2 regions of the uncultured Oscillibacter sp. genome follow, and region 2 is predicted to be linked to the other one. Evidence: predicted binding sites of a transcription regulator. Region 2 holds the regulator's gene; the other holds the start of a gene.
What was found. Region 2 encodes LexA, which represses DNA repair genes until DNA is damaged. Its sites were predicted from a motif close to CNAACANNTGTTNG; they were not measured.
Positions count from the first base shown of each region.

Region 1: a site for LexA is predicted at 5,524-5,537, ahead of uvrB (excinuclease ABC subunit UvrB). Genes of this name have one in related genera too.

Region 1 covers NZ_CATMPS010000005.1:29,932-44,262, reverse strand. Annotated here, with positions in the region: gene Q1M04_RS04590 (hydrolase) at 1-285, shown strand, start outside; gene Q1M04_RS04585 (DEAD/DEAH box helicase) at 343-1,500, opposite strand; gene Q1M04_RS04580 (helix-turn-helix domain-containing protein) at 1,816-2,022, shown strand; gene Q1M04_RS04575 (helix-turn-helix transcriptional regulator) at 2,089-2,316, opposite strand; gene Q1M04_RS04570 (hypothetical protein) at 2,454-2,612, shown strand; gene Q1M04_RS04565 (ribonuclease J) at 2,709-4,367, opposite strand; gene radC (RadC family protein) at 4,823-5,497, shown strand; gene uvrB (excinuclease ABC subunit UvrB) at 5,607-7,577, shown strand; gene Q1M04_RS04550 (flavodoxin domain-containing protein) at 7,596-8,153, shown strand; gene Q1M04_RS04545 (MmcQ/YjbR family DNA-binding protein) at 8,150-8,530, shown strand; gene Q1M04_RS04540 (DMT family transporter) at 8,531-9,403, shown strand; gene ybaK (Cys-tRNA(Pro) deacylase) at 9,407-9,904, shown strand; gene Q1M04_RS04530 (hypothetical protein) at 9,863-10,117, opposite strand; gene Q1M04_RS04525 (helix-turn-helix domain-containing protein) at 10,186-10,404, shown strand; gene uvrA (excinuclease ABC subunit UvrA) at 10,991-13,819, shown strand; gene era (GTPase Era) at 13,891-14,331, shown strand, end outside.
Region 2 covers NZ_CATMPS010000011.1:38,874-53,204, reverse strand. Annotated here, with positions in the region: gene Q1M04_RS07640 (BMP family ABC transporter substrate-binding protein) at 1-362, opposite strand, end outside; gene deoD (purine-nucleoside phosphorylase) at 507-1,223, opposite strand; gene deoC (deoxyribose-phosphate aldolase) at 1,225-1,881, opposite strand; gene Q1M04_RS07625 (S1C family serine protease) at 2,059-3,276, shown strand; gene secG (preprotein translocase subunit SecG) at 3,404-3,634, shown strand; gene lexA (transcriptional repressor LexA) at 3,775-4,365, shown strand; gene Q1M04_RS07610 (putative motility protein) at 4,417-4,593, opposite strand; partial or broken gene Q1M04_RS16130 (carbon storage regulator) at 4,713-4,853, opposite strand; gene fliW (flagellar assembly protein FliW) at 4,847-5,308, opposite strand; gene Q1M04_RS07595 (DUF6470 family protein) at 5,305-5,913, opposite strand; gene Q1M04_RS07590 (hypothetical protein) at 5,960-7,444, opposite strand; gene Q1M04_RS07585 (FlgK family flagellar hook-associated protein) at 7,464-9,968, opposite strand; gene flgN (flagellar export chaperone FlgN) at 10,000-10,488, opposite strand; gene Q1M04_RS07575 (flagellar biosynthesis anti-sigma factor FlgM) at 10,492-10,797, opposite strand; gene cheB (chemotaxis-specific protein-glutamate methyltransferase CheB) at 11,002-12,042, opposite strand; gene Q1M04_RS07565 (protein-glutamate O-methyltransferase CheR) at 12,064-12,906, opposite strand; gene Q1M04_RS07560 (chemotaxis protein CheW) at 12,936-13,430, opposite strand; gene Q1M04_RS07555 (chemotaxis protein CheA) at 13,452-14,331, opposite strand, start outside.

The sequences.
Region 1 (14,331 bases), on a different contig from region 2:
CCTGTCCACGAGATGGAAAAGGTCCTCTTCGCCGCCGACGAGCTGACGGGCCTCATCGGCGCGGCGGCCCGGATGCGGCCCAGCAAGTCCTGCTCCGACATGGAGGTGTCCTCCCTCAAGAAGAAGTTCAAGGACAAGAAGTTTGCCGCCGGGTGCTCCCGGGACGTTATCAAGGACGGCGCGGCGCGCCTTGGCTGGGAGCTGGAGACTCTGATGGACAAGACCCTCCAGGCCATGCGGGAGAGCGAGGCCCGGGTGGCGGAGGAAACGGCCTCCTTGAGCTGAATCCGTTTTGTACGCGAAAAGAGCGCCGGGACGCCGCCCCGGCGCTCTTATGTTCCCTCAACCGAGGACCTCCAGCTTCCCGTCCTCCCCGAATTTCACGGGGACAATCTCGTTCCGGGTCTTCTGGGCGATGTCGTCAATGCGCATTTTAGAGGGGTAGTCCGCGATGAGGCTCACCGCCACCCCCTGGCGTTTCGCCCGGCCCGTCCGGCCGATGCGGTGGACGTAGTCCTGGTTTTCATCCGGCACGTCGCAGTTAAACACGATGTCCACGTCGTCCACGTCGATGCCCCGGGCGGCCACGTCGGTGGAGACGAAGACCCGGAGCCTGCCCTCCCGGAAGAGGTTCATCACCTGCTCCCGCCGCCGCTGGGGGATGTCTCCGTGGATGCACTCCGCGTCGATGCCCCGCATTTGCAGGAACTTGCAGATGCGCTCCGTGGAGCCCTTGGTGTTGCAAAAGGCCATGCAGCGGTCGAAGCCCGTCTCCTCCAGGATTCTGGCGATGACGTCCGCCTTTTCGTTTTGGGCCACGTCCATGCGGAACTGCTTGATGTCCGGCTTGTTCTGCTCGTCCTCCCGGACGGTGATTTCCGCCGCGTCCCGCTGGTAGACCCAGGCGATGTCCATGACCTCCCGGGAGATGGTGGCGGAGAAGAGGCCCAGGTTCTTCCGCTTGTTCATCTTGTCCAGAAGCCGGGTCACGTCGTGGATGAAGCCCATGTCCAGCATCCGGTCCGCCTCGTCCAGCACCACGGTCCGGGCGCTGTCCACCCGGACGGTGCGGCGCTTCATGTGGTCGCTGAGCCGGCCGGGGGTGGCAACCACGATCTGGGGCCGCTTTTTCAGCGCGTCGATCTGCTTCCCGATGGGCTGCCCGCCGTAAAGGCAGACGCAGCGGACGCCGGGGCGGAAGGCGGAGATGTCCCGGAGTTCGTCGGTGATTTGAATGGCCAGCTCCCGGGTGGGGGCCAGGATGACCGCCTGGACGGCGTCGTCCTCCGGGTCTATGTGCTCAATAATGGGGATGCCGTAGGCAAAGGTTTTGCCGGTGCCGGTGGGGGCCTTGGCGATGACGTCCTGCCAGGCCATCATGGGCGGGATGCAGCCCGCCTGGACGGGGGTGGTGACCTCCAGCTCCCGCCGCTGGATGGCCCGCATGATCTCCGGGGACAGGCCCAGGCTGTCGAACCGGACGCCTTCTGTATATTCCATAAATATTTCCTCTTTTCACGTAGTGGGGGCGTATGATAAAATGGACGCGGGTCCATAGAAACAAGATAAAGGTATTATACAGAAAAAGAGGCCTCTTGTAAAGCGGTCAGGCCTTACAAGTCCGATGATTTTAGAGGATTTTAAAACTTTAATCAATTAAAATCTAGTGGATCCAACAAATTATACATGGAAACCCGAAGAAATTATAGTAAAATTGTGTGTTGTAAACCCAACAAGCCCCATTTTTTATGATAAATTAAAGTTGGAAGACAAACCGGGTAAAAGTCAATAGGGGGGGTGTCGAACGTGGATGATATGGAGTATGTACGTATTCTTCGTGATTTGCGCGAAGACGCCGACAAGACACAGTCACAGATCGCCGAGGTCCTGGGAACGTCCCAGACCATGTACGCACGCTATGAGCGGGGCGCCAACGAGCTGCCCATCCATCATTTAATCACGTTGAGCAAGTATTACGGCGTCAGTACCGATTATCTGCTGGGGCTCAGCAAGGAACGATGAAACACGGACAGGAAGGTCTCCTGTCCGTGTTTTTTACTCGGGAAGGGCATCTGCCGAAACCGCCCCTCAGTGGATTTCCTGATCCAAAGCGCGGAATGCCTCCGTATCGAAAAACTCTGTGATGCTCAATCCAAGGCCGTCCGTCAACTTTTTCAGTGTGATGATGCCAAGATTGTGGGTCTTACGGTTCAGGAAATTATTGACCGTGGATTGCGGGACCGCCGCCAATTCACACATGCGGTTAACCGTGATATCCCTCTCCCGGCACAAAGCAATGATTCGGGTCCGTACCATATCCGCAATCCCCATAATGGTTCCCCTTTCCGTTTTCTTCCACATTACCATTCCTAGAGAAAAAGAATTGTGGGAATACGGTTGACTTATAAACCGAATACGGTTATAATGTGGGAATACGGGTAAAAGGAGGACATATGAAACAGTATGAGATTCGACTAAATAGAGAAGTGGCAATTTTCTATGAAAGAATCGCTTTCCAAGCGGGGCGGGATGTAGAGAAAGAAATAAACAAGGAGGTCTGCCGCAAAACGGCAGACCTCCTTCTATATCACACGCAGGGACACATTACCTGAGGCAGACCCAGGCGGTACGGCGGTTTCCACAAGCGGGAAACTCCCAGTCCGCCCCGCGGACCGTCCCCTTTGCGAAGGGAGCCGGCCCTGTTCCGCTCACAGCCTCGTCACAACGGGAATGACCATGGGGCTGCGCTTTGTCGTTTTGAACAGGTAGCTGCTGACGGCGGACTTCACCACGCCCCGGAGCTCCCCGTCGTCCCGCCCGCGCTTGCGGGTGACGGACTCCGCCGCGTCCATGGCGATGCCCTGAAGCTCCTTCATCAAATCCCCGGACTCCTTCACGTAGATGAAGCCCCGGGTGACGATCTCCGGCGGGCTCAGCAGGCCGCCGTCGTGGCTGGAGGTGGGCAGGACCACGACGACCATGCCGTCCTCGGCCAGGCGCTTGCGGTCCCGCATGACCACGGCGCCCACGTCGCCCACGCCGGAGCCGTCCACGTAGACCTCCCCGGCGGGCACCGCGCCGCCGGCTTTCAGCGTCTTGGCCGTCAGCTCAATGACGCTTCCGTTTTCCGCGATGGCGATGTGGTTCCGGTCCAGGCCCATCTGCTGGGCCACCTGGCTGTGGATCTGGAGCATCCGCTGCTCGCCGTGGAGGGGGATGAAGAACCGGGGCCGGGTGAGGGCGTGGATGATCTTCAGCTCCTCCTGGCAGGCGTGGCCGGAGACGTGGAGCATGTCGGCCTTGTCATAGACCACATGGACGCCCTTGCGGAACAGCTCGTTGATGACCCGGCTCACCGTCACCTCGTTGCCGGGGATGGCGGAGGCGGAGATGATCACCTTGTCCCCGGGGCCGACTTCCACCTGCTTGTGGGTGGAGAAGGCCATGCGGTACAGGGCGCTCATCTCCTCGCCCTGGGAGCCGGTGGTGACAATGACCTGTTTGTTTTTCGGCAGGCTCTTGATTTTATTGATGTCCACCAGGGTGTTCTTGGGCACCTTCATATAGCCCAGCTCTGTGGACACCCGCATGATGTTCTCCATGGACCGGCCCGTGACGGCCACCTTCCGCCCGTGGGCGGCGGCGGCGTCCAGCACCTGCTGGACGCGGTGGACGTTGGAGGCGAAGGTGGTGACGATGATCCGCTCCTCGCAGCCCTGGAACTGGCGCATGAAGGTCTGGCCCACGGCCCGTTCGCTGAGGGTGTAGCCCGGGCGCTCTACGTTGGTGGAGTCGGCGCAGAGGGCCAGGACCCCTTCCTTGCCCAGCTCGCCCAGCCGGGCCAGGTCGATGACCTCCCCGTCGATGGGGGTGGAATCGATTTTAAAGTCTCCCGTGTGGACCACGGTGCCCATATGGGTGTGGATGGCGAAGGCCACGGAGTCGGCGATGGAGTGGTTCACATGGATGAACTCCACGGTGAATTTCCCCGCCCGGACGGACTTGCCCGGCTCCACGGTGATGAGCTTGGTGCTCTTGACCAGGCCGTGCTCCTCCAGCTTCAGCTGGATGAGGCCCGCGGTAAACCGGGTGCAGTAGATGGGCATGTTTACCTGCTTGAGGACGTAGGGAATGGCCCCCACATGATCCTCGTGGCCGTGGGTGATGAACAGGCCCCGGATGCGGGCGCGGTTTTTGATGAGGTAGGTCACGTCGGGGATGATGCAGTCGATGCCGTACATGTCGTCCCCGGGGAAGGCCATACCGCAGTCTACCACGATGATTTCCCCGCCGTACTCATAGGCGGTCATGTTTTTGCCGATTTCATTCAGGCCGCCCAGAGGGATAATTTTCAGTTTTTCTGCCATAGATTGTAGAACTCCTTACCAATATAAAAAGATGTACCGCGGTCCTGTATCCGGCGTCTGGGCACAGCAAAGAAGAGACGCCCTCTGTCCGCCCGGCCCCGTTACGCCGGCGGAGGTTTGGCAGCGTCCTGTCGCAACCGAATATGAAAGCCGCTTTGAGCTTGAAAAGCCCTATATTATTTGACCAGCCGGGAAGCGCGTCCCGCCCTGGAAAAATACCGATATCAGCGCCGGGGACCCGCCCCGGCGGAACCGCCCCGGGCGCCCTGAACGGGCCGCCGGAACGTCAACTCGATATAGTATAGCACAGGAAAACCCGTTTGTATACAAAAACTTTTCGAAATCCGCCGGAAGATTGACGGCTCCTGGAAAATATGCTATCATATTCTCCAAATGCCGCGCTCAGATTCCGCCGCCGCCGGCGGAGGGGCGGAGCTTACAGGGGAGGTGCGTTTATGGGCGTCCACGACGGGCACCGGGACCGGATGCGGAAGCGCTTTTTGAAAAATGAGCTGAACGGCTTCGCGGACCACGAGGCCCTGGAGCTGCTGCTCTATTACGCCATCCCCAGAGGGGATGTGAATCCCTTGGCGCATGCCCTGATGGACCGGTTTGGAAGCCTTTCCGGCGTGTTCTCCGCGCCTGTGGAGCTGCTGGCCCAGGTGAAGGGCGTTGGAACGCAGACGGCGGTGCTGCTGCGCCTGGTTCCCCAAATCGCCCAGAGGGCCCGCCTGACGGACCTGGAGCGGGAGCTGGCGCTGAACACCCGGGCTCGGGTGGGGCAATATCTTCTGGAGCTTTTCTCCCGGGAGCGGAACGAGGCGGTGTATGAGATCTGCCTGGACGGAAAGGGAAAGCTGCTGGCCTGCCGCCGCCTGGGGGAGGGCAGCGCCTCGGCGGTGAACCTGGACATCCGCCAGATTGTGCAGAACGCCATCACCTTCTGCGCCAGCTCCGTCATTCTGGCCCACAACCACCCCAGCGGCGTGGCCCTGCCCTCCCAGGCGGACCAGGGGGCCACCCTTCGGGCCAAGGCGGCGCTGGAGTCTATAGACGTGCGGCTGGAGGATCACATCATCGTGGCGGACGGTGAGTATGTGTCCTTCTCCGAGTCGGGCTACTTGGGGTAAGCGGGTCCTGCTTTTGAAAAATATATCGAACAAACGTTGTAATCCGGCGGGCTTTGTGGTAAGATAACATCCGATCGCTTCACTGAAATCCCACCGGCAGGAGGTCCTCATGCCAAAGTTTCAAGTCGTATCCGAATACCAGCCCTCCGGCGACCAGCCGGAGGCCGTCGCCGCCCTGGCGGCGGGCATCGAGAGCGGGCTGAAGGAGCAGGTCCTCCTGGGCGTCACCGGCTCCGGCAAGACCTTCACCATGGCCAAGGTGATCGAGGCCGTCCAGCGGCCCACCTTGGTGCTGGCCCACAACAAGACCCTGGCGGCCCAGCTCTGCGCGGAGTTCAAGGAGTTTTTCCCGAACAACGCCGTGGAGTACTTTGTGTCCTACTACGATTACTACCAGCCGGAGGCCTATATTCCCCACACGGACACCTATATCGCCAAGGACGCCTCCACCAACGACGAGATTGACCGCCTCCGCCTCTCCGCCACCTGCGCCCTGCTGGAGCGGCGGGACGTCATCGTGGTTTCCTCCGTCTCCTGCATCTACGGCTTGGGGGAGCCCGATGACTTCGCCAAGATGGTGGTCTCCCTCCGGGCGGGGGCGGAATGGGACCGGGACGAGCTCCTCCGGCGGCTGGTGGAGATCCGCTATGAGCGAAACGACATCGCCTTTGAGCGGAACATGTTCCGGGTCCGGGGGGACACGGTGGAGATTTACCCCGCCTATTACAAGGACAAGGCCATCCGGGTGGAGTTCTTCGGGGACGAGATCGAGCGGGTCAGCGAGTTCAACCCCATCACCGGCTCTGTGAACCGGGTGCTGAACCACATTGCCATCTACCCCGCCAGCCACTATGTCACCACCAAGGACAAGATGGATCGGGCCATCGGGGAAATCCGCCGGGAGATGGAGGAGCAGGTCCAGGCCTTTACGGAGAACAACCAGCTGGTGGAGGCCCAGCGCATCCGCCAGCGGACGGAATACGACATGGAGATGATGGCGGAGCTGGGGTATTGCTCCGGCATTGAGAACTACTCCCGCATCATCTCCGAGCGGCCCCAGGGCTCCGCCCCCATGACGCTGCTGGACTTCTTCCCCGACGACTTCGTGCTGTTTGTGGACGAGAGCCACGTCACGCTGCCCCAGGTCCGGGCCATGTACAACGGGGACCACGCCCGGAAGGACTCCCTGGTGAAATACGGCTTCCGCCTCCCCTGCGCCTATGACAACCGGCCGTTGAAGTTCGAGGAGTTCGAGGGCCGCATTGGACAGGCTGTCTTTGTCTCCGCCACCCCCGGCCCCTATGAGCGGGGGCGGGCGGACCAGGTGGTGGAGCAGGTGATCCGCCCCACGGGACTGCTGGACCCCCAGGTGGAGGTCCGGCCCGTCACCGGGCAGATCGACGATTTGATGGAGGAGATCAGCGCTCGGGCGGCCAGGGACGAGCGGGTGTTGGTGACCACGCTGACGAAAAAAATGGCGGAGGACCTGACGGAGTATTTCAAAAACGCCGGCATCAAGGTCCGCTATATGCACTCCGATGTGGAGACCATCGAGCGGATGGAGATCATCCGGGATCTGCGGCTGGGGAAGTTCGACGTGCTCATCGGCATCAACCTTCTGCGGGAGGGGTTGGACCTTCCCGAGGTCAGCCTGGTCGCCGTGCTGGACGCGGACAAGGAGGGCTTCCTCCGGTCCGAGACGTCCCTGATTCAGACCATCGGCCGGGCGGCCCGGAACGCGGAGGGCCTGGTTATCCTCTACGCGGATACCATCACCCCCTCCATGCGGGCGGCCATGGACGAGACGGAGCGCCGCCGGGGGATTCAGGACCGCTTCAACCAGGAGCACGGCATCGTCCCCAAGACCATCATCAAGGGGGTCCGGGAGGTGCTGGAAATCTCCACCACCGCCGAGGACGAGACCACCCGGGCCCGCCACCACCGCAAGCTGACGAAGCAGGAGCGGGACGCGGAGATCAAGCGACTGGAAAAGGAAATGAAGGAAGCCAGCAAGATGCTGGAATTCGAATACGCCGCGGTTCTGCGGGACCGGATTATCGAATTGCGGGGGGAGAAATAAGCGGGCAAGGAGCGAAATATGGACGGCAGGGTATTGGTTTGCTGCAAAAGCGTAACCGGCTTCACCCGGCGGTACGCCGGGGTGATTGCCCGCGAGGCAGGCGGCACGCTGATGGATTGGAAGGATGTCTCCGCGAAAACGGCGGCTCCCTATGAAACCATGGTATTTGGCGGAAGATTTCGCGCCGGGACGGTGGACGGGCTGAAGCGGGCAAAAGCGATCGCGCGGTCAAGCGGGGCGGCGCTGATGGTCTTTGCCACAGGCGCGATGCCCGCCGGGGCGGCGGAGATGGTGCTGCGGCAGACCTGGGAGAAAAATTTCACGGCGGACGAGCTGGACCGGATTCCCCATTTTTATATGCCGGGAGGGCTGTGCTACGAAAAGATGCCGCTGTTGGACCGGGCGCTGATGAAAACCTTTGCCGCCGTGATGAAGCGGCGTCTTAAGGGAAAAGAGGAACTGTCGGAGCAGGACCGGGAATTCGTTCGTATGATTTCCACGTCCTATGATCTCTTCTCCGAGGATTTCGCCAACCCCTTGATCGCCCTGTTGAAAAAGACGGAGGATGGGAAATGAAATACGATTGGCTGGACGAATACCTTCTGTCCCTCCCTGGGGCGGAGAAGGACTATAAGCCCGAATGGGCCTGGTTCCGGTATAGGATCCGGGGCAAGCTCTTTGCCGCCGTCTGCTCCCCCAGCGGGATGAAGGACGAGGCGTACAACGGGCACGACCTGGTGAACCTGAAATGCGAGCCCGCCCGGAGCGAAATTCTCCGGGCGGCCCACCCCGAAATCCTGCCGGGGTTCTACTGCGACAAGCGCAGCTGGATCGCCTGCCTTTTGGACGGGGGCCTGCCGGATGAAACCCTCCGGGAGCTCTGCGCGGAGTCCCACGGGCTGGTTTTGAAGAAGCTGCCCAAGTATGTGCAGCGGGAGATTTTGGGAGAATAGATGGAGACGCAAAAAAGAGCCCCGGCCAGCGCCGCAATCCTGGCGGCGGCGGCTCTGTGGGGCATGATCGGATTATGGAACCGGACGCTGATGGCGGCGGGCCTTTCGCCTCTTTCCATCGTTGTGGTGCGGAACCTGGGGGGAATGCTTCTCCTGGCGGCGTTCTTCGCCGTGAAGGACCGGAGCGTCTTCCGGGTGGAGCGGAGGCACCTCAAATATTTTCTCGGCACCGGCGTGGTCAGCGTGGTGTTTTTCACCGTGTGCTACTTCTCCTGCCAGAAGCTCTGCTCCCTGGCGGCGGCCTCCATTTTGCTCTACACCGCCCCCTCCTTCGTGGTGATTCTGTCCGCCGTTTTGTGGAAGGAGCCGGTGACCGGGAAAAAGCTCCTGGCCCTGGGCCTGACCCTGCTGGGCTGCGCGTGCGTCTGCGGCGTGTTCAGCGGCGGGCTGTCCGTCACGATCCCCGGCGTCCTCCTGGGCCTGGGGTCCGGGTTCTTCTACGCGCTGTACAGCATTTTCGGCCGCTACGCCCTGGCCCACTACCCGCCCCTGACGGTGACGGTCTGGACCTTCCTCTTCGCGGGCCCCGCCTCCCTAGTCCTGATCCGCCCGGCGGAGCTGGCGGGGACTTTCGGCGGCAACCCCGGCCTCTGGGGGACGGCCCTGGCTCTGGCGGTGTTCTCCACCGCCATACCCTACCTTCTTTATACCTGGGGCCTTGCCCGGACAGAACCGGGGAAAGCCTCCATCCTGGCCAGCCTGGAGCCGGTGGCGGCCACCCTGACGGGCGTGCTGGCCTTTGGCGAGACCCTGGGGCCGCTGACGGCCCTGGGGATTCTCTGCGTCCTGGCGGGCGTGATCATTTTGAGGTGAACCATGGCAAAGAAAAAGGACGAGAAAACCAATGTAATGCGCATCCTGGACCAGAAAAAGATCCCCTATATCCCCCATTTCTATGAGGAGGAAGAGGGCCCGGAGGGCACCCGGGACTATGGCGTCCATGTGGCCCAGGCCCTGGGGCAGGACCCCAAGCGGGCCTTTAAGACCCTGGTGGCAAAGGGGGCCTCCGGAGCCTACCACGTCTTTGACATCCCCGCAACCGACAGCCTGGACCTGAAAAAAGCGGCGAAGGCGGCGGGGGAGAAATCCATCGACCTTCTGCCGGTGAAGGATATCACCGCCGTAACGGGGTACATCCGGGGCGGATGCAGCCCGGTGGGCATGAAGAAGCAGTATCCCACCATTTTCCACCAGACGGCCCTGGAGTTTGAAACCATCTACGTGTCCGCCGGGAAGATCGGCGCCCAGGTGGAGGTGGAGCCTCGGGCGCTGTTAGGCCTTCTCCGGGCGGAAACGGCGGATATCATTATTTAAAAAGGAAAGGCCCAGATGGAGACCGGCGGCGAAGGCGGCGGCGGACCATTGATAATAGTAGTGACTGACCTGATCGTAAATGTGGATTCGGCGGCGTTCCTCAATCGGGAGGGCGTTCAAAAGGTCGACCAGTTCCCCATGGGGAAAATTGTTCAGCTCTTTCAGAACGGACTCGCCATAGGTGTCGAAAAGTCTTTGAATGGTTGGGTCCATAATCATCACCACACGAATTATTATAATGTCATTATACCTCTTTAAAATTCGTATGTCAAGGAGTTTCTATGAATACTTTGGAAATTTTCGGCGTACGGCTAAAGGCTTTACGGAAAGAACGGCGAATATATCAGCGGGAAATGGGAGAATTGCTTGGAGTTACACTCCGCCACTATCAGAAAATTGAGTATGGAGAAATCAACATTTCTGCCTTGACATTATGCACCCTGGCGGATTATTTTGGAGTGAGTACCGATTATCTGCTGGGGCGGTCTGAGGAGAGATAGGGGGAAACCTGGGGGAGGGCGGACACACAGGTCCGCCCCTACAGGGTGTCCTATCGGGAGAAGGATGGGCCCGGAAGGAATGGCCTACCGGGAGAAGGGCAGTTCCTGGAGAATGGCCTGACCAGGGGGTCAGGCCCCACAAAGAGAGTTTTCCGGTCTACCGGAATATTTCCATTATGGAAATGGTCTACCGATAGAAGGGTGGGTCCCACAGTGTCCTATTGAGAGAAAGGTAGTCCCGGAAAAGGCGGACATCCACCCTCTACCACCAGATTAGCGGCAGCGAAAAGAGGAGGGAGTCCATTCGATAACCACCAAAACCCCCGCTCAGACTACGCCGCGGGCAGAAGGCATGCGTACCCGGAGGAAGCACCTCTTGCGCGACCCCCGTCCCACGTCCCCCCGCAGGGGCGATCCTTCTTTTTCTCTTTTGGACCGTGCACGGCCCGTTTTCTCTTTTTCTTCTGGAAGAAAAAGAGAAAATGGGGGGTGCAATGAACCAGCCATCGCTGGTATCCAATTCGCCCCGCCCGCAAGGGCGAGAACAACCCTCCCCCTGGCAGGGGGAAAAACAAGGAGCCCCCTTATGCAAGATAAAATCATCGTAAAAGGCGCCCGCGCCAACAATCTCAAGAACATCGACGTGACCATCCCAAGGGACAAGCTGGTGGTCATGACGGGCCTCAGCGGCAGCGGCAAATCCTCCCTGGCCTTCGACACCATCTACGCCGAGGGCCAGCGGCGCTATGTGGAATCCCTGTCCTCCTATGCCCGGATGTTCCTGGGCCAGATGGAAAAGCCGGACGTGGACTACATCGAGGGCCTGAGCCCCGCCATCTCCATCGACCAGAAAACCACCTCGAAAAACCCCCGGTCCACCGTGGGCACCGTCACCGAGGTCTATGACTACCTCCGCCTCCTCTGGGCCCGGGTGGGCACCCCCCACTGCCCCAAGTGCGGCAAGGTGATCCGCCAGCAGACCATCGACCAGATCATTGACCAGGTGCTCTCCCTCCCCGAGGGGACCCGCATCCAGGTGATGGCCCCCGTCATCCGGGGCAAAAAGGGCGAGCACGCCAAGGTCTTCGAGGACGCCAAGCGCTCCGGCTACGTCCGGGTCCGGGCCGACGGGAACCTCTATGAGCTGGACGAGGAGATCAAGCTGGAAAAAAATAAAAAGCATAACATCGAGGTCATCATCGACCGCCTCATTATCCGCCCCGACATCCAGCAGAGATTGACGGACAGCGTGGAAACCGCCTCCGCCCTCTCCGGCGGGCTGGTGGTGGTGAACCTCCTGCGGGAGGAACAGGACCTGATGTTCTCCCAGAACTACGCCTGTGAGGACTGCGGCGTCTCCATCGAGGAGCTGACCCCCCGGATGTTCTCCTTTAACAACCCCTTCGGGGCCTGCCCCACCTGTACGGGCCTGGGCAGCCAGTTGAAGGTGGACGTGTCCCTGGTGGTCCCGGAGCCGAAAAAGTCCATTCTGGAGGGGGCCATCCAGGCCAGCGGCTGGGGAAATATCCGCTCCGACGGCATCTCCCGGATGTACTTCGACGCGTTGTCAAAAAAATACCGCTTCTCCCTGGAGGAGCCCTGGGAAACCCTGTCCGATGAGGCCAAGGACATCATCCTCTACGGCACCAAGGGGGAGAAGCTGGAGCTCCACTATGACCAGCCCCGGGGAAAGGGCGTGCTGTACCAGCCCTTCGAGGGCATCTGCAACAACGTGGAGCGCCGCTATCAGGAGACTCAGAGCGACGCCAGCAAGCGGGAGCTGGAGGAGCTGATGACCGAGTGCCCCTGCCCCGCCTGCAAGGGCCGGAGGCTGAAAAAGGAGTCCCTGGCGGTCACCGTGGGAGAAAAGGACATCGACGCCCTGACCCGTTTGTCCGTGGTGGACGAATTGGCCTGGGTGGAGCAGCTGGAGCTGACGGAGCAGCAGCATTTGATCGCCGATCGGATCTTGAAGGAAATCAAGTCCCGCCTGGGCTTCCTCCAATCCGTGGGCCTGGGCTACCTGACGCTGAGCCGGGCCGCCGGGACCCTCTCCGGCGGCGAGAGCCAGCGCATCCGCCTGGCAACCCAGATCGGCTCCAGCCTCATGGGGGTGCTGTATATCCTGGACGAGCCCTCCATCGGCCTCCACCAGCGGGACAACGACAAGCTGCTGGCGACCCTGCGGAACCTCCAGAGCCTGGGAAACACCCTCCTGGTGGTGGAGCACGACGAGGACACCATGCGGGAGGCGGACTACCTCATCGACATCGGCCCCGGCGCGGGCGTCCACGGCGGGCAGGTGGTGGCGGCGGGCACGCCGGAGGAGGTCATGGCCAACCCGGATTCCCTGACGGGCCAATACCTCTCCGGGAAGAAACGGGTGCCCATTCCAGATGTCCGCCGTCCCGGAAACGGGAAATTCCTCCATGTCCGGGGGGCGGAGGAGAACAACCTCCGCAAGGTGGACGTGGACTTCCCCCTGGGGACCTTCACGGTGGTCACCGGCGTGTCCGGCAGCGGCAAGTCCTCTCTTGTCAACGAGGTGCTGTTCAAGCGCCTGGGAGCGGAGCTGATGCGCATGAAGGTCCACCCGGGCAAGTGCGCGGGCATCGACGGCCTGGAGCATCTGGACAAGGTGGTCAGCATCGACCAAAGCCCCATTGGCCGGACGCCCCGGTCCAACCCCGCCACCTATACGAACCTCTTCAACGACATCCGGGACCTCTACGCCTCCACCCAGGAGGCCAAGAGCCGGGGCTACGGCCCGGGCCGGTTCAGCTTCAACGTCCGGGGAGGACGCTGCGAGGCCTGCTCCGGTGACGGCGTGCTGAAAATCGAGATGCACTTCCTGCCGGACATCTTCGTCCCCTGCGAGGTGTGCAAGGGCCGCCGGTACAATCGGGAGACCCTGGAGGTCCATTATAAGGGGAAAAATATCTCCGAGGTGCTGGGCATGACGGTGGACGAGGCGCTGGAGTTCTTCGCCCCCCTGCCGAAGCTCCGCAACCGCCTCCAGACCCTCCAGGACGTGGGCCTGGGGTACGTGAAGCTGGGCCAGCCCTCCACGGAGCTCTCCGGCGGCGAGGCCCAGCGGGTAAAGCTGGCCACGGAGCTTTCCAAGCAGGCCACCGGAAAAACCATCTATATTCTGGACGAGCCCACCACGGGCCTTCACACCGACGATGTGCGCAAGCTCCTGGAGGTCCTCCAGCGGCTGGTGGACAGCGGAAACACGGTGGTGGTCATCGAGCACAACCTGGACGTTATCAAGTCCGCCGACTGGATCATCGATCTGGGCCCCGAGGGGGGCGACGGCGGGGGAAACATCGTCTGCACCGGCACGCCGGAGAGTGTGGCCGCCTGTAAGGAATCGTATACCGGGCAGTATCTCAAAAAGGTCCTGGTGCGGTAAAAAAAGCCGGACCACGGTTATAAAAACACTTTTAAAAAGTAATATTGCTCAAAGAAAGTTGAGGATCACCTATGAACATTCAAAAAACCGCCATGATCACCGTCTGCGGACGGCCCAACGTGGGCAAGTCCAGCCTGACCAACGCCCTGGTGGGGGAGAAAATCGCCATCGTCTCCAACAAGGCCCAGACCACCCGGAACCGCATCTACGGCGTGGTCAACCGGGAGGACACCCAGTTCATCCTCCTGGACACCCCGGGCCTCCACCGGCCCAAGTCCGCCCTGGGGGACTACATGGTCAAGGTCGTCACCGCCAGCCTCTCCGACGTGGACTGCGCCCTGCTCCTGGTGGAGCCCATCCCCCATGTGGGCGGGCCGGAAAAGGCCCTCATCGACCGGGTGCGGGAGGAAGGACTCCACTGCATCCTGGCCGTCAACAAAATCGACACCGTGGAGCCCGCGGAGCTCCTCCCCGTCATCGCCGCCTACAGCGAGGCCTGGGACGGCTTCGAC
Region 2 (14,331 bases):
TAGTCCTCGTCAGCGGCCTTTTCCACCATGGCCACGCGCTCGGCGGTGGAGTCTCCGGCGGGCTTGTAGTAGGTGAATTCCACGCCGTTGGCCTCGCACCAGGACTTGCTGGCCTCGTAGGTGGTCTGGTTAAAGGACTGGTCCGTGATGTCGCCGTAGTCCGTGATCATGGCGACCCGGATGTCGGCGGCCTCGCCGCCCTGGTCTTCGCCTTCATCGGCGGGGGTGGCGGCGGGCTCCTGCTGCTGGCTGTCTCCGCCGGCATTGCCGGAATCGCCGGAATTCCCGGAGTCGTTGCCGCCGCAGGCGGCCAGGGACAGAACCATCGCCAAAGCCAGCAGGATTGCAAATAACTTCTTCATTGGTATCAACCTTCCTTCCATATGTTCCCCTGAAAACAGAGGGCGGCCTCATTGGGCCAAGCCTATTATAACAATACCTTCCATGGATTTCAAGGAAATTCGCAAAATGTTTTCCTTTTGGGAAAAACGCCGGAAGCCCCGCTCTTACCGCCCCGCCATTTGGACGGCGGTTTCCAGGGCGATTTCCATCATCTCCGTCAGGGAGCTCTGCCGCTCCTCGGGGGGGAGCTCCTCCTTTGTGACCAGGTTGTCGGTGACGGAGCAGATGGTCAGGGCCCGCTTTCCCGCCTCGGCGGCGGTGGCGTAGAGGCCCGCCGTCTCCATGTCGATGGCCAGCACCCCCATGGGGGCCCACTCCAGGCCGCTTCCCGTTTTATAGTAGAACACATCGGAGCTGAGGATGTTCCCCACCGGGGGCTCCAGCCCCCGCTTCCGGGCCGCGGCCACGGCGGTTTCCAAAAGCCGGAAGTCCGCGATGGGGGCGAAGACCCCGGGAAGGCCGAAGTGGTGGGCGAAGTTGGAGTCCGTGCAGGCCCCCTGGGCGATGACCAAATCCCGGAGCTTCAATTTTTCGCTGAGGGCCCCGGTGGTGCCCACCCGGATGATGTTCTCCACGCCGTAGAAGTGAAAAAGCTCATGGGCGTAAATGCCGATGCTGGGGATGCCCATGCCGGAGGCCATGGTGGAAACCTCCACGCCGTGGTAGGTCCCCGTCCAGCCCTGGATGCCCCGGACGTTGTTCACCAGCCGGGGATTTTCCAGGAAGGTCCCGGCAATGAACTTTGCCCGGAGGGGGTCGCCGGGCATGAGGACGGTCTTGGCAAACGCGCCCTTGGCGGCCTCGTTGTGGGGAGTGCCCATCTCAGCCCTCCAGAGCCTTCACGGCCTTGACGATCCGGCTGGTGCCCAGGCGGGAAGCCCCCAGGTTGATAAAGTCCTCCGCGTCCTTCAAATCGGCGATGCCTCCGGCGGCCTTGATTTTTACGTTGGGCCCGACGTGCTTGGCGAAGAGGGCCACGTCCTCCCGGGTGGCTCCGCCGCCGCCAAAGCCGGTGGAGGTCTTGATATAGTCCGCCCCGGAGGCGGTGACAATCTCGCACATCTTCACTTTTTCCTCGTCGGTGAGGAGGCAGCACTCAATGATGACCTTGAGGAGCTTGCCCTTGCAGGCGGCCTTGATGGCCTTGATTTCCGCCAGGAGCTCGTCCCATTTTTGGTCCTTCACCCAGCCGATGTTGATAACCATATCCACTTCTTCCGCCCCGTTGTCCACGGCGTCCGTTGCCATGAAGCATTTGGCGGCGGTGGTGTCATAGCCGTTGGGGAAACCGATGACCGTGCAGATGGGCAGCTTGCCCTGGACATACTCCGCCGCCTTTTTTACATAGCTGGCGGGGATGCAGACGCTGGCGCACTGGTACTTTATCCCATCGTCGCAGATGGCCTTGATTTCCGCCCAGGTGGCTCCCTGGGCCAGCAGGGTGTGGTCGCACTTTCCAAGGATTTCCTTCAGTTCCATTTCAGCGTTCTCCTTTACAGTTATAATATGATCCCAGCTCAGGGGGAAAGGTCTACCCTTTTATTATACCAGACCATCCGCCGCCTGTCCAGTGGGCAGATGGCCGCGTTTCCCCACTTGCAAAGCCGGTTTCACCGTGCTACAATAGGACGAATATTCTTGATGGAGGCTTATCCCATGAAAAAACGAATCCTTCCCCTGCTCTGCGCCTTGATCCTGCTTCTGGGCGCGGTTCCCTCCGCCGCCGCCCTGGAGGGAGAATCCCGCCGGGCCGCCGGAACCCTGGCCGGTCTCGGCCTGATCGATTCCGTGCCCTCCGACGAGGTTTTGAACCGCCCCGCCGACCGGCTCGACGGGACGAACCTGCTGGTCCGCCTCTCCGGCGCCGTCCGGGCCGATCTGCCCTCCGGCGCCCAGGACTACGCCGTGGCCCAGGGCTGGGTCACCGTCACCGGCGGCCAGGACGAGCCCCTGCCCACCGCCGAGTTCTGCGCCTCGCTGCTGCGGCTGCTGGGGTATGAGGGCTTCACCGGCGAAAACGCGGATCTCTTCGCCCGCCGGGCGGCCCTGACCACCCGGGACTACGGCGAAACCCTCACCCTGGGGGACCTGTACCAGCTGGCCCTGGACGCCCTGACCTTCCCCGCCCAGGACGGCGGGACCCTGGCCCAGGGCCTGGCGGACAAGGGCCGCTGCACCCAGGCCCAGATCCGGGGCCTTTTCCCGGAAGAGCTCACCGCCCGGCAGGTGGCGGACCGGCACATGGCCGCCGCTTTCCAGCTGAACGTGTACTACACGGAAAACGCCTATAAGAAAAATATTCAGAGCAACGGCGGCAGCGGCTTCTTCGTCTCCGCCGGAGGGCTGGCCGTCACCAACTACCACACCATTGAGGACGCTGTCCGGGCCACCGTCACCCTCATCACCGGAGAGACCTTCCCGGTGGACCGGGTGCTCTTCGCCGACCCCGACGCCGACCTGGCCCTGCTGCGGATCTCCAAAACCTCCGAGGACGGCAAGACGGAGGTTCCCTTCTTCTCCTTCCTGGAAATCGCGGAGGAGCCCGCCCTTCGCCGGGGCGACCGGATTTACACCCTGGGCGTGCCTCTGGGCATCACCCCCGCCATCAGCGAGGGCATCGTCAGCGCCACGGACCATATGGTCTCCAAGTTCAGCGCCCCCTGCGTGGTCAACACCGCCGACATCTCCCACGGCAGCAGCGGCGGCGCCCTGCTGAACGTTTACGGCCATGTGGTGGGCGTCACCTCCGGGGCCTATGAGGCGGGAAACAGCCTGTACATCTCCGTCTCCCTGTCCCCCATCCTGGAAACGGACTGGGAAGCCGAGGGCATCACCCTGGCGGAGCTCAAGCGGGAGCTGCAGCAGCAGGAGTAAGCGCGCCGGAGAATTCCCGTAGAATTTTCTCGAATACCCCTTGAAAACCGGGAAGCGTTGTGGTATGATAAGAAGCTGTCAAACACGCTTCACGCTCCGCGTGATCTTAAATTGGAGGTAGAACGTCTTGAAAATCGCCATCACTGTTTTGCAGCTCCTCTGCGGGCTGGGCATTATCCTGATTGTACTGTTCCAGTCCGGCAAGAGCGCCGGGCTCTCCGGCGCCATCGGCGGCGTGGCCGACTCCTTCCTGGCCAAGAACAAGGCCAAGACCATGGACGCCAAGCTGGCCCGCGCCACCAAGTGGATCGGGGCCCTCTTCCTAATCTTGACCCTGGTTTTGCTGATCCTCGGCTGAGCGAAGCAAAAACCGCCTCTCAGGCTTCTGGGCGGCGGTTTTCTTTTTGAATTTCTTCCAAACAAATGTTTGCCTTTTGCCCTCCGATGTGCTATACTGGAGAAAATAACTGTGCCTCAGGGCGCTCGGGAGGTCCTGTTATGGCGAATCTCACCCATATGCAGCAGAAGGTCTACGACTACATCGTCTCCTGCATCCAGACCCAGGGCTATCCGCCTTCCGTCCGGGAAATCGGCGACGCGGTGGGCCTGAAATCCCCCTCCACCGTTCATTTCCACCTCAAGCACCTGGAAGAGGCCGGGGTCATCGTCAAGGGCGCCGGGAAGGGCCGGGCCATCGCCCTGACCGAGTTTCCCGCTCCCAAGGACCGGGTGCCCATTGTGGGCAGCGTGGCCGCGGGAAGCCCTATCCTGGCGGAGGAGTGCATCGAGGACTACCTTCCCTTTGACGCCGGGGGCCGGGAGGGGGAGTATTTCGCCCTGCGGGTCCGGGGCGAGTCCATGCTCAACGCCGGGATTCTCCCCGGAGATCTGGTGGTGGTCCACAGCCAGCCCACCGCCCGGCACGGGGAAATCGTAGTGGCCATGATTGAGGACGAGGCCACGGTAAAGCGCCTCTCCCTCCGGGGGGGCCAGGTCTGGCTGCTGCCGGAGAACGACGACTACTCCCCCATCGACGGCACCTATGCCAAAATCCTGGGGAAGGTGGCCGCCGTGGTGCGGCATTACTAAAGGCGGTTTTGAAGAAAGAAGGCCGGAGCCCTTTGGGCTCCGGCCTTTTGTTCAGGCGTAGGTGTCGATATAGTCGCCGACGCCGGGAGTGGGAGGCAGCATAGCCAGCTCTCCCATTGCCTGCTGCTCCATGTCCGTCATCACATTCTTTTGCAGGGACATGGCATACTGGGTTGCCAGCCGCGCGGAGCTCATCTCCATGGCGGCCATCGCAACATCATTCATCATGGTTTCGCGTCTCCTTTCTCATGCTTTTTGGAAACAGGCATTCCGCCCAGCAGCCCCAGCAGTTCCGCGGGGGCCGCTTCCTCAACGGCGGAATCCTGGTTCGCCAATTTGGCGTCCAGCAGCTCGCTGCGAAGGATGGATACTTCCGGCGGCGCGGAGATGGCCAGGCGGACCCGCCCGCCCTCAATCGACACCACGGAAACCCGTATTTCCTCCCCAATCATCAGGGATTCTCCGATCCTGCGCTGTAAAATCAGCAAGGCGCGGCCTCCTCCCCGCGGCCAAATTCCGCCAGGGGATGCCGCATTTCATACCGCTCCATAATAATCTGCCGGGCCTCCCGGGTCTCGGGGTGGACAACCAGAGGGCACTTCAGATTCACCGTGCTTTCGGAAACCGGGTTCTTCACCGCGCAGAGCACGTAGAACCCCAGCTCTCCCGCCTCCTTTACCCCAAAAGCCTTCAGCTCTCCCCGCTCCAGCTCCGGCGCGTAGTCCGGTTTCAGCGTGAAGGGGTCCAGCACCACAAAGGCCAGGGCAGGGGTCTGCACGCTCTGGAGGCAGAGCATGCCGCCGCCGCTGCCGTCGAAGGGCAGGAGCAGGAAGCCCCGCTCCTCCTCAAAGCCGAAGAGCCCGTCGGGGAAGCGCACCACGTCCTTGTCCGCGTACTCAATTTCCCCGAAGTACTTGGTCTGAAGCTTGATCGTCTCTGTCATGCCTTCACATCCACCGGCTCATAGTCAGGATCGGCGGAAGGGGGCACGTAAAGCGGCCCGCCGATATACTTGATGATGACCTCCGCCTTTTGCTTGACGGAAATCTCAATGTCGCCGGGAACAAACTCGAATTCCGTCTGGTTGATCCGCCAGTCGAAATTCAGCTTATCCATCTCATAGCGGATGTTCATCTCCCCGGGGTTCCAGTCAATCTCCGGGCCCTCCTTGGGAATAAAATCCATAGCGGGCTGGCTGAACATCTGCTCACTGATGGCGGTCCGGGAAATCTGGGCCTGAACGTCCTCGCCGAACTTGGCCTTCAAGTAGAGCTCGCCCTCCTGGGCCCGGGCGGCGGTGGCGCTGTAGGCGGCCTCCCGGCCCTTCTGGGCGCTCTGCTCGATGCTGCGTGCCGCGGTGGGGACGATGGACTGGCGCATCTCGAAGGTATCCATGTTCAGCTGGATGGGCCTGCTCTTAATGCTTAAGCCTCCCTTGTCCCGGGAGATTTCCAGCTCCGCTGTGCCCCGGGTGTACTGCAATTGCGCCCGGGAGGTCCGCATCTCGATTTCAATGGGCACACTGGTGATTTCAAGAAGCTGTCTCATAGGTCATGGCGCACTCCTTCCTCTGAAAAAATATATTCTTTCCCTTTTAGAAATTCATATAATCCATCAGGCTCTGGGACAGGACGCTGTTGCCAACCTTCAATGCCGCGTCGTAGCAGTAGCGGGCGAACATAAAGTCGGAAATGGCGGCGGCGGGGTCCGCGTCCTCCAATTCCATATACTGCTGCTTCAGAGAGTCCGACGTGCTGGTGAGGAGCTCGCTGTTGTCCCGGAGGAAGCCGCTCTGGGTGTCCATCTCCGTCCAGCGCTCCCGGAAGGAGCTGTTGCTCTCTTCGTATTCCTGGAACAGGGCCTTGAAGCGGAGCTGGTCCTCGTCACTGGCAAAATTGCCGGTGTTGGAGTCGCAGCGCTGGAGAATCTGGCCGATTTCGTTGACTACGGAGATGACATTCTTGGGAACCTTATCCACCACTCCTATGACATTCCCCTTCTCGTCCTTTACCTCCACGCCGTCCTTGGTTCCATAGCCGCCCAGGTAGTAAATGCCCTGGAGGGTCGAGTTGAACACGGTAGAGGATACCGCCGCGTTCCCCTCTTCCTTGTGGCCCAGGCCCACGTCGATGTTCTTGGCCTCTTTCAGGAAGTACTCCATCTTCTCCACATCCGCGGGGGCGTTGGAGTCTACGGCCACGCCCCGGTAATAAAGGCCTGTGGCCGCCTCGTCCGCCTCGTTGGTTCCGCTGCCGTCCGGCTTCAGATATTTGAAGGCGAAGTTGGAGTCATACTTTTCATTTCTCTCGGGGATCTGCTTGGCGTCCGCCTCTACCATTGTCCCCAAGCCGTCATTCTTTATAAACTTTCCATATCTCGGGTCCCTCAGCCTCGGGTCGTCCGTGCCCGGAGCCACCGGGTTGTCAATTACATCTTGGGTAAAATCCTCATCGTAGCTGGGATTCTTCTCAGGCACCAAGGCGGCCTTTGCGGGATCATTGGTAAACAGCTCACCGGGCCCAACCTGGTTCGGGTCGGCTATATACTGAAAGGCCGGGGCCTGACTCTCCTTGGTCGCGTCCAGAGGCTCCGCAATATACCCCGGGTTCGCCTGAGGGCCCCAGGTGAAGGGGGGATTCAGCGTATCCGCCCCGGAAAAGACGTAGTTCTCGCCGTAGCGGCCGTTCATGATTTGGGCAATGTCCTTTGCCTTGGCGCAGAGGGACTGCCCCAGGGCCAGGCGGCCCGGGCCCGTGGAGCCGCTGGCGGCGCGGATGATGCTGGCCACGGAGGCGTCGTCCGCCCGGGAATACAGGTCCGTGGAGGCATTCTCCAGAGCCGACCAGGCCACGTCGTACTTGTGGCGCAGAGACTCGTTTACGTTCAGCTGGCTCTGGGACTTCCAATAGGAATTGCGGATCTGGAAGCACCGGGTGGCCAGGGCCGGGTCCTCGGCGTAGGAGTTGAAGAGCCGCCCGGTGAGAACGGTATTCATCGCCTTGGTCATGGTATTGTTGGACCCGTTCAGGCTGTAACGGTAGTTTTTCAGCGTACCGACCGTGGTCATTCTTGGAATCATATGGCGTTCTCCTCCTTATTTAGGTCGTTATGCCGGTGCCGTTGATCAGCTTATCCAGCACGCTGTCGATGGTGGTCATCAGCCGGCAGGCGGCGTTATAGGACTTCGAGTACATCATCAGGTTCATGGCTTCGTCGTTGAAGTCCACGGAGGACACGGAGTCCCGCGCCGTATCCACGGACAGGAGGTTTTTATAGTGGCCGTTCAGAGCCACTTCCATCTTTGACTGGTCCCCGCCCCGCGTCGTTCCGATGTTGTTCCACATCTCGAAGAAGGTGCCGTTCAGCATGGGCGCGCCGCTGGCGTTCTCATAGCCGTCCAGGGTCGTGGGGATGAAGTCAAATTTCTGGTTGGTCACCAGGTACTCGAAGTGCCGGATATTCTCGCTGGCGCCGGAGGCAGGCTCCAGGTCTCCGGGGGGGCAGGTGTAGTCGCACACCAGGAGGTGGGTGGTCTCCCAGGTATTGGAGACGGAGATGTTGGCCGCCGTGATGCCGGAGGGGTCGTCGTTTCCGGGGTTGTTGCTGAACAGCACGCCGCCAACAAAGATGCCCTTGGCGTTTTTTCCCCAGCCGGCTTCCTGGACCGTGCCGTCTTCCGCCAAAATATCCTCTTTATTTTCGGGGATAAATTTCCCCTCGCCGTTGTCGTATTTCTGCCCCTTCATAAAGGCGTCCAGAACATTCTTGCCGGTGAGCCCCGCGGCTTCCATCGCCGCTTTGTCAGCTAATCCCACCTCGGTTAGGATCGCTTTTTGAACATCCTCGCTTATTTTGGACCAGTCGCTGTTGACTTTTTCATCCTTGCCGTTGACCTGGATGGTCACCGGAACGCCGGCTTCTTCGCCCGCGTCGTTTTTGCCCTTGGTAATAAAGTTCCCTTCCGGGTCCTGGAGGAAGCCCTGGTTGGCCTCGTTCATGACCTTGGCGAACTGGTTGGCCAGCAGGTCCAGGGTCCGCTGGTAATAGGGGATGCCCCGCTTGCCGCCGGCGTTTTCGTCCACGTTTGTAATCACGTCCCGGTCCGTGAACTCGCCCTTTTCCGTGAGCATCTCCCGCCATGCCTGAATCTTGCCGCCAAGGTCGTTGTCGTCCAGACTGACTTTTTTAGAGACCTCCTGGGTGACCATCTGCTGGGTGTAGGCGTAGTTGCCGTTGGCCAGCAGGACACGCTTGTAGATCATCAGGGTTTTGTCTCCCACAGTGGGAAGGTCCGGGGTCTCCACCGTGAAGCTGTTCCGGCCGCCCTTAAACAGATCCTCGATGGCTACCTGGCTCCCGGCGCCATCGTCTACGGTATCGGTTCCCGAAACCCCTTTGACGGTTCCTCTGTTGATGGCTACGTAGACTTCGTTGATACTGTTTTTCAGCTTGGTGATGGACATATTGTAGTTGGGGTCTACCACCTTTTTTGCCTTTAAGATGTCGTTCGTGGGTTTTCCGTCCTCGGTCAGGTAGGGTTGGTAATCCTTATTGGCCCTCGGGGCGGCGTGGGCCTCGTCGGTGGGCTGGCCGCTCTCGTCCAAGAACTGCGTGGCCGTGTCAAGGCCGTCCCACTCCGGGTTCGGCTCCTTGCCGGCCTCGTCTTTTGTGGCGACCGGGTCTCCGTTCGCGTCCGCGTAAGGCCACGTTGTGGTGTCATTGGGGTCAAACTCCCGCTTTACCGGCACCTGATCGATTTTCATCTGGGCCGCGAAAACGCCGTCCACCAGCAAAGCCTCGTCCGATCTGACCGATCCGTCGGGGTTGGCGTTGCCCAGGCGGATGGTCAGCTTTTCCACCGTCAGCCCGGCGGTGATCTCTTCCTCGCTGTAGGTCACGTCGATGTCAATCAGCTCGGAGAGCTGGTCGATCTGGAGGTTCCGCTCGTCCCGGAGCTCCAGGGCCGGGTCACCGTGGATTTCGCTCTTGCGAATCTCCTCGTTCAAGGAGCGGATGGTGGTCAGGCAGCCGTTGATTTTGTCAATGTCCTGGTTCAGCTTGGTGATTGTGCTTTCCTGGACCTCTTCCAGCTTGTTGGCGTATTTATTCAACAGGGTGACCAGGTTCTTGGATATCTGCCGGACGGTGTTGTCATACTCCTGGTGCCCCGTCTGGTCCACCAGGTTCTTAAAGGCCTCGCCCAGCTTCTCCAGCTCCAGTCCCAGGATGCCGTGGCCGCCCTCGCCCTTGCTCTCGTCGCCCGCGCCCACTTCATCCAGAATCCGTTGGATTTCCTCCAGAATCTCCAGCCGGCCGTCCGCGTAGCCCATCTGGGCGTTCAGCGTCCGGTAGCGGATGTCCAGGTAGGGGCTGCGGATCTGGGAGAGGCTCTTGACCAGCGCGCCCTGGCCGGTGCGGATATCGCCCTCGGCGTAATAGCGGTCCGCCCCGTTGACGTAGAGGCTTACCTGATCCAGGCGCTGGCGGGTGTAGCCCGGGGTGTTGATGTTGGAAATATTGTTTCCTGTCACGGTAATGCCGGTCTGGGCGGCATAAATCGCCAGCCGGGCCTGCGTGAAGGAGCCAAAGGTACCAATGCTCATATCGATATACTCCTTATTTTGTCTTTGCTTGTCAGGCTCGGAAATCCGTTTTCATGGACGGAGGCGGGGCGCTGCTTTCCTGCTCCTTGCCGTAGCCGGGTCCCCCCGGCCCGCCGGAGGGAGGGCCGCCCATCTGCACAATGACGCTCTCCACCTGGTGGAGGTTCTGCTCCAGCAGCCTCCGGGTCTTGCCGGACGCCTGGCGGTAAGCCGCGTAGCGGAGCTGCAGCTCGCTCACCGCCTGCCGGGCTTCTTCCTGCATGGCGGGGGGGAAATGACGGGGGACCTGTTCCAGGGGCACCCCCTCCAGCCCCAGCTGGGGCAGCAGCTTATCCCGGGTCAGCTCCAGGCCCCGGAAGTTCAGGGCTTGAGCCTGTTCCTGGTTCAAAAGATCGTTCAGGCCCATCAGGTCCTCCTGCTGGGCGGCGGTCAGTTTTTTCTCATTCAGGCCGGTCAGGCTCTCCAGCCCCCGGCTCATGGAGCGCAGGAAGCTCAGGTAGGAACGGTACAGCTCATCCATGGCTCATTCCTCCACCATGAGCAGCATCCGCCCCGCGATGGCCATGGGGTCCGGCCGGTACTCCCCGGCGGACACCTCACGGCGAAGCTCTTGGATATCGCCGGTGGTGTTGGCGGTCCGCACCTCCCGGGAGAGGCGGCTCACCATCTCCATCTGAAAGCTTCTCCGGCCCGCGGGGGCGGAGAAACTGGCGGAATCGTAGTTGTGCCCGGAGACGGGCTGGGCGGCTGCTTCCCGCTTTTGGGCGGGGTAATAGGTTTTCGTCCGGCCAATGGAAGAGATGGGGCCGGAACCGGTAGAAGTCAGCATAATCACTCACATCCTTTGCTCTTGGCAGCATTCCACTTCTTATCACTTCATTATTCATATCGGCTAAACGCCAGGAAAGTTAAGAACGGGAGGGAGAATTTTCTTGATTCCCGGGGAAATGGGGAGGCCAGGGCACGGGTTCCGGCAAAAAAGCGGCCCCCGCCTCCTTCCCGGAGACGGGGGCCGCGCAGGACGTTAGGGATTTCAGTGCAGCGTCTTCAAATGCCGGAGCAGCACGTTGGCCACGTTGTCGCAGGATGCCTGAATGCAGACCGCCCCGATGTCGTTGGCCACCATGGGCATGCCGTACACCACGCTGGACTCCTTATCCTGTCCGATGGTGTAAGCGCCCTTTTTCCGCATTTCCAGCAACCCGGCGGCGCCGTCCTGGCCCATGCCGGTCATGATGATGCCCACCATCTTGCACCGGACCACCTCCGCCATGGAGTGGAACATGGCGTCCACCGACGGGCGGTGTCCGCTGACCTTTTCCCCCGGCGTGCAGGAGACGGTGTATTTTTCCCCGATGCGCACCACCCGGCACTGGAGGTCCGCCGGGGCCACCAGGGCCAGCCCGCGGTGCAGCTCGTCGCCGTTCTTAGCCTCCCGGACCTCCATCTTGCAGATGCGGTTCAGCCGGTCGGCGTACATCTGGGTGAAGCCCTTGGGCATGTGCTGGACGATGACCATGGGCGGAATGTCCGCCGGCAGGCGGCGCATGACCTCCAAAGTGGCCTCCGTGCCTCCCGTGGAGGCGCCCAGGCCCACCAGCACCCGGTCCAGGGCCGGACCGCCTCCCAGATTCGGCGTGGCCACCGCTATGGAGGGGCTGCGCAGCGGGGCGGAGCGGGGCCGGGCCATGGAGGCCACCAGAACCTTCTGGGTCAGGTTGCTGATGAAGACCTCCTTGCTCTCCTGCACGTCCGGCTTGCGGACAAAGTCCACCGCGCCGGCGTTCAGCGCGTCGAAAACCTTCAGGTTCAGGGAGGAGCAGAGGATCACCGGCACCGGGTTCGCGGGCAGGTATTCCTTCAAAAAGTCAATGCCGCTCTGGCCGGGCATTTCCACATCCATGGTCACGACGTCCGGCTTCAGGCGGGGTATCTTCTGTTTCGCGTCCAGGGTGTTGATGGCGTATCCGACAATTTCCACTCTGGGATGCGCCGAGAGGCCCTGGATGATGAGGTTTCGGGCCAGGGCGGAATCATCCACCACCAGCACGCGGATCTTTTTCCCCAGTTCCATTGTGAGGGAACCACCTCCTTGTTATTTTTGGAAGGTCGCCGTAGCCAAACGGCGATAGGGCGCGTTCTGGCTCAGGTTCTCCGAAGCGCTGATCAGCAGATAGCCGCTGGGGACGGTGGCGTCGTAGAAACGGCGGACCAGTGCGTCCTTCGTGGGCTGGTCAAAGTAGATCATCACGTTCCGGCAGAAGATCACGTCGAACTTCCGGCGGAATTTGATGGGGTCCATCAGGTTGAAGGTCTGGAAAATCACGTTGTCCTTCACGGCGGGGGTGACGGTGTGGGTGCCGTCCCGGCCCGGCGTGAAGTACTTCCGCTTCCAGTCCGCCGGGATGGTGTCCGGCAGGTTGTAGGTCCCCCGCCGGGCGCTGGCCAGAGCCTGGGCGGAGATATCCGTGGCCAGGATGCGGGTGTCCCAGTCCTTGGCCCGGGAGCCCAGGTAGTCGTAGAGGAACATGGTGATGTTATAGGGTTCCTCCCCGCTGGAGCAGCCCGCGCTCCAGATGGCCAGGGTTTTGTCCCGCTCGTGGCGGCGGACAATCTCCGGGATGATATTGTTGCAGAAATAATCCAGGTGCTCCTTCTCCCGCATGAAGAAGGTGTAATTGGTGGTCAGTTTGTTCAAGACCAGGGTGACCTCGTCGTTCTCCTTCTTGTCCAGAAGGTGGTTGACGAAGTCGGAGAAGGTCCCGTAGCCCAGCTTTTTCAGGGCCGGGGAGAGGCGGCTGGTGATCAGCTGCTTCTTCTGGCTCAGGTCGATGCCGTAGCTGGACTGGATGAAGTTCACCATCCGCTTGAAGTCCGCGTCCGAGATCGTCATAGGGCCGAAGCCGCCCATTCCCTCACTCTTTTTTGCCGTATCCATAGTTCTTATTCACCGCTTTGTCAGGAAAATTAGTCGCCGTAGCCGTGGGCGATCAGCTGCTCGCAGTCCAGCACCAGCATGGTGCCGGAGCCGTCGGGCAGGGTGCACATGCCGGAAACCAGCTTCTGGGCGCTCTGGGAGGGGATGGGGACGATGCTCTCCAGGGGAATGTCCAGCATCAAATCCACGGAGTCCACCTGAATGCCCAGCTGGTTGTTGTTGTAGTCAATCACGATCAGGATGCCCTCCTCCGCGAGGGGCTTCCCCAGGCGGAGGCGGATGTCCATGATGGGGATGATCTGGCCCCGCATGTTGAAGATGCCCTGGATGTAATCCGGCATCATGGGGAGGTAGGTGGCGGTGTAGACGTTCATAATTTCCACTACCTGATTGGCGTCAATGCCGATTTTCAGGTCGTCCACTGTGAAAATGAGGTGCTTCCGGCTGCCCGCGCCCTCATCCTCGGGAGCCGTGGTCTCGATGTCGTCTTCCTCGACCTGGAACAGGACGTTTTCTTTACTCATTGCGTTTCCCTCCTTCGGCGCTTAACCCCGGGTGGCCTTGTACAGGTCGCCCGCGTCAAGGATGATGCTGATGTTGCCGTCTCCCAGGATGCTGCATCCGGTGATTCCGTAGTTTTTGATATCAAAGTTGTTCACATAGGCCGGGAGGGGCTTGACGACGATCTGCTGTTCGCCCAGGAGCTCGTCGACAAACAGGCAGTAGGAGCAGTCGCCGGACTCCAGCCACATCAGGACGCCGTCGTCGATCTTCTCCGCGCCGCCGGGGAGGTTGTAGAAGTCCCGGGCCCGGATGACGGGGTAGTAGCCGTCCAGCATTTTCACCATCTCTCCGTTGACGGAGTCGTGGAGGATGGCCTCCTCCGTGGTTTTGATGCTGGAGCGGATATTGTTGATGGGGATGGTGAAGATAGAGTCTCCCACGGAGACCTCCATGCCGTCCATGATGGCCATGGTCAGGGGGATGCGCATGATGGTGGTCATGCCCTTGCCCTGCTCGCTGGTGATGGAGACGGAGCCGCCCAGGCTCTCCACGCCGCTTTTCACCACGTCCATGCCCACGCCCCGGCCGGAGAACTCCGTCACCTGGGCGTTGGTGGAAAAGCCGGGAGCCATGAGGAAGTTCAGGATCTCTTTATGAGAGTATTCCACATCCGGGGAGGCGATGCCGTTGCGGATAGCCTTGGCCAGGACGGCCTCGTCGTTGACTCCGGCGCCGTCGTCGGAGATCTGGATGATGACCTCGCTGCCCGTATCCTGGGCGGAGAGCAGAATCTCGCCCACGGGGTCCTTTCCCGCTTCGATGCGGTCCTGGACGTTTTCCTCAATGCCGTGGTCCATGGAGTTGCGGACCATGTGCATGATGGGATCGCCGATGGAGTCCACGATGGTCTTGTCCACCTCG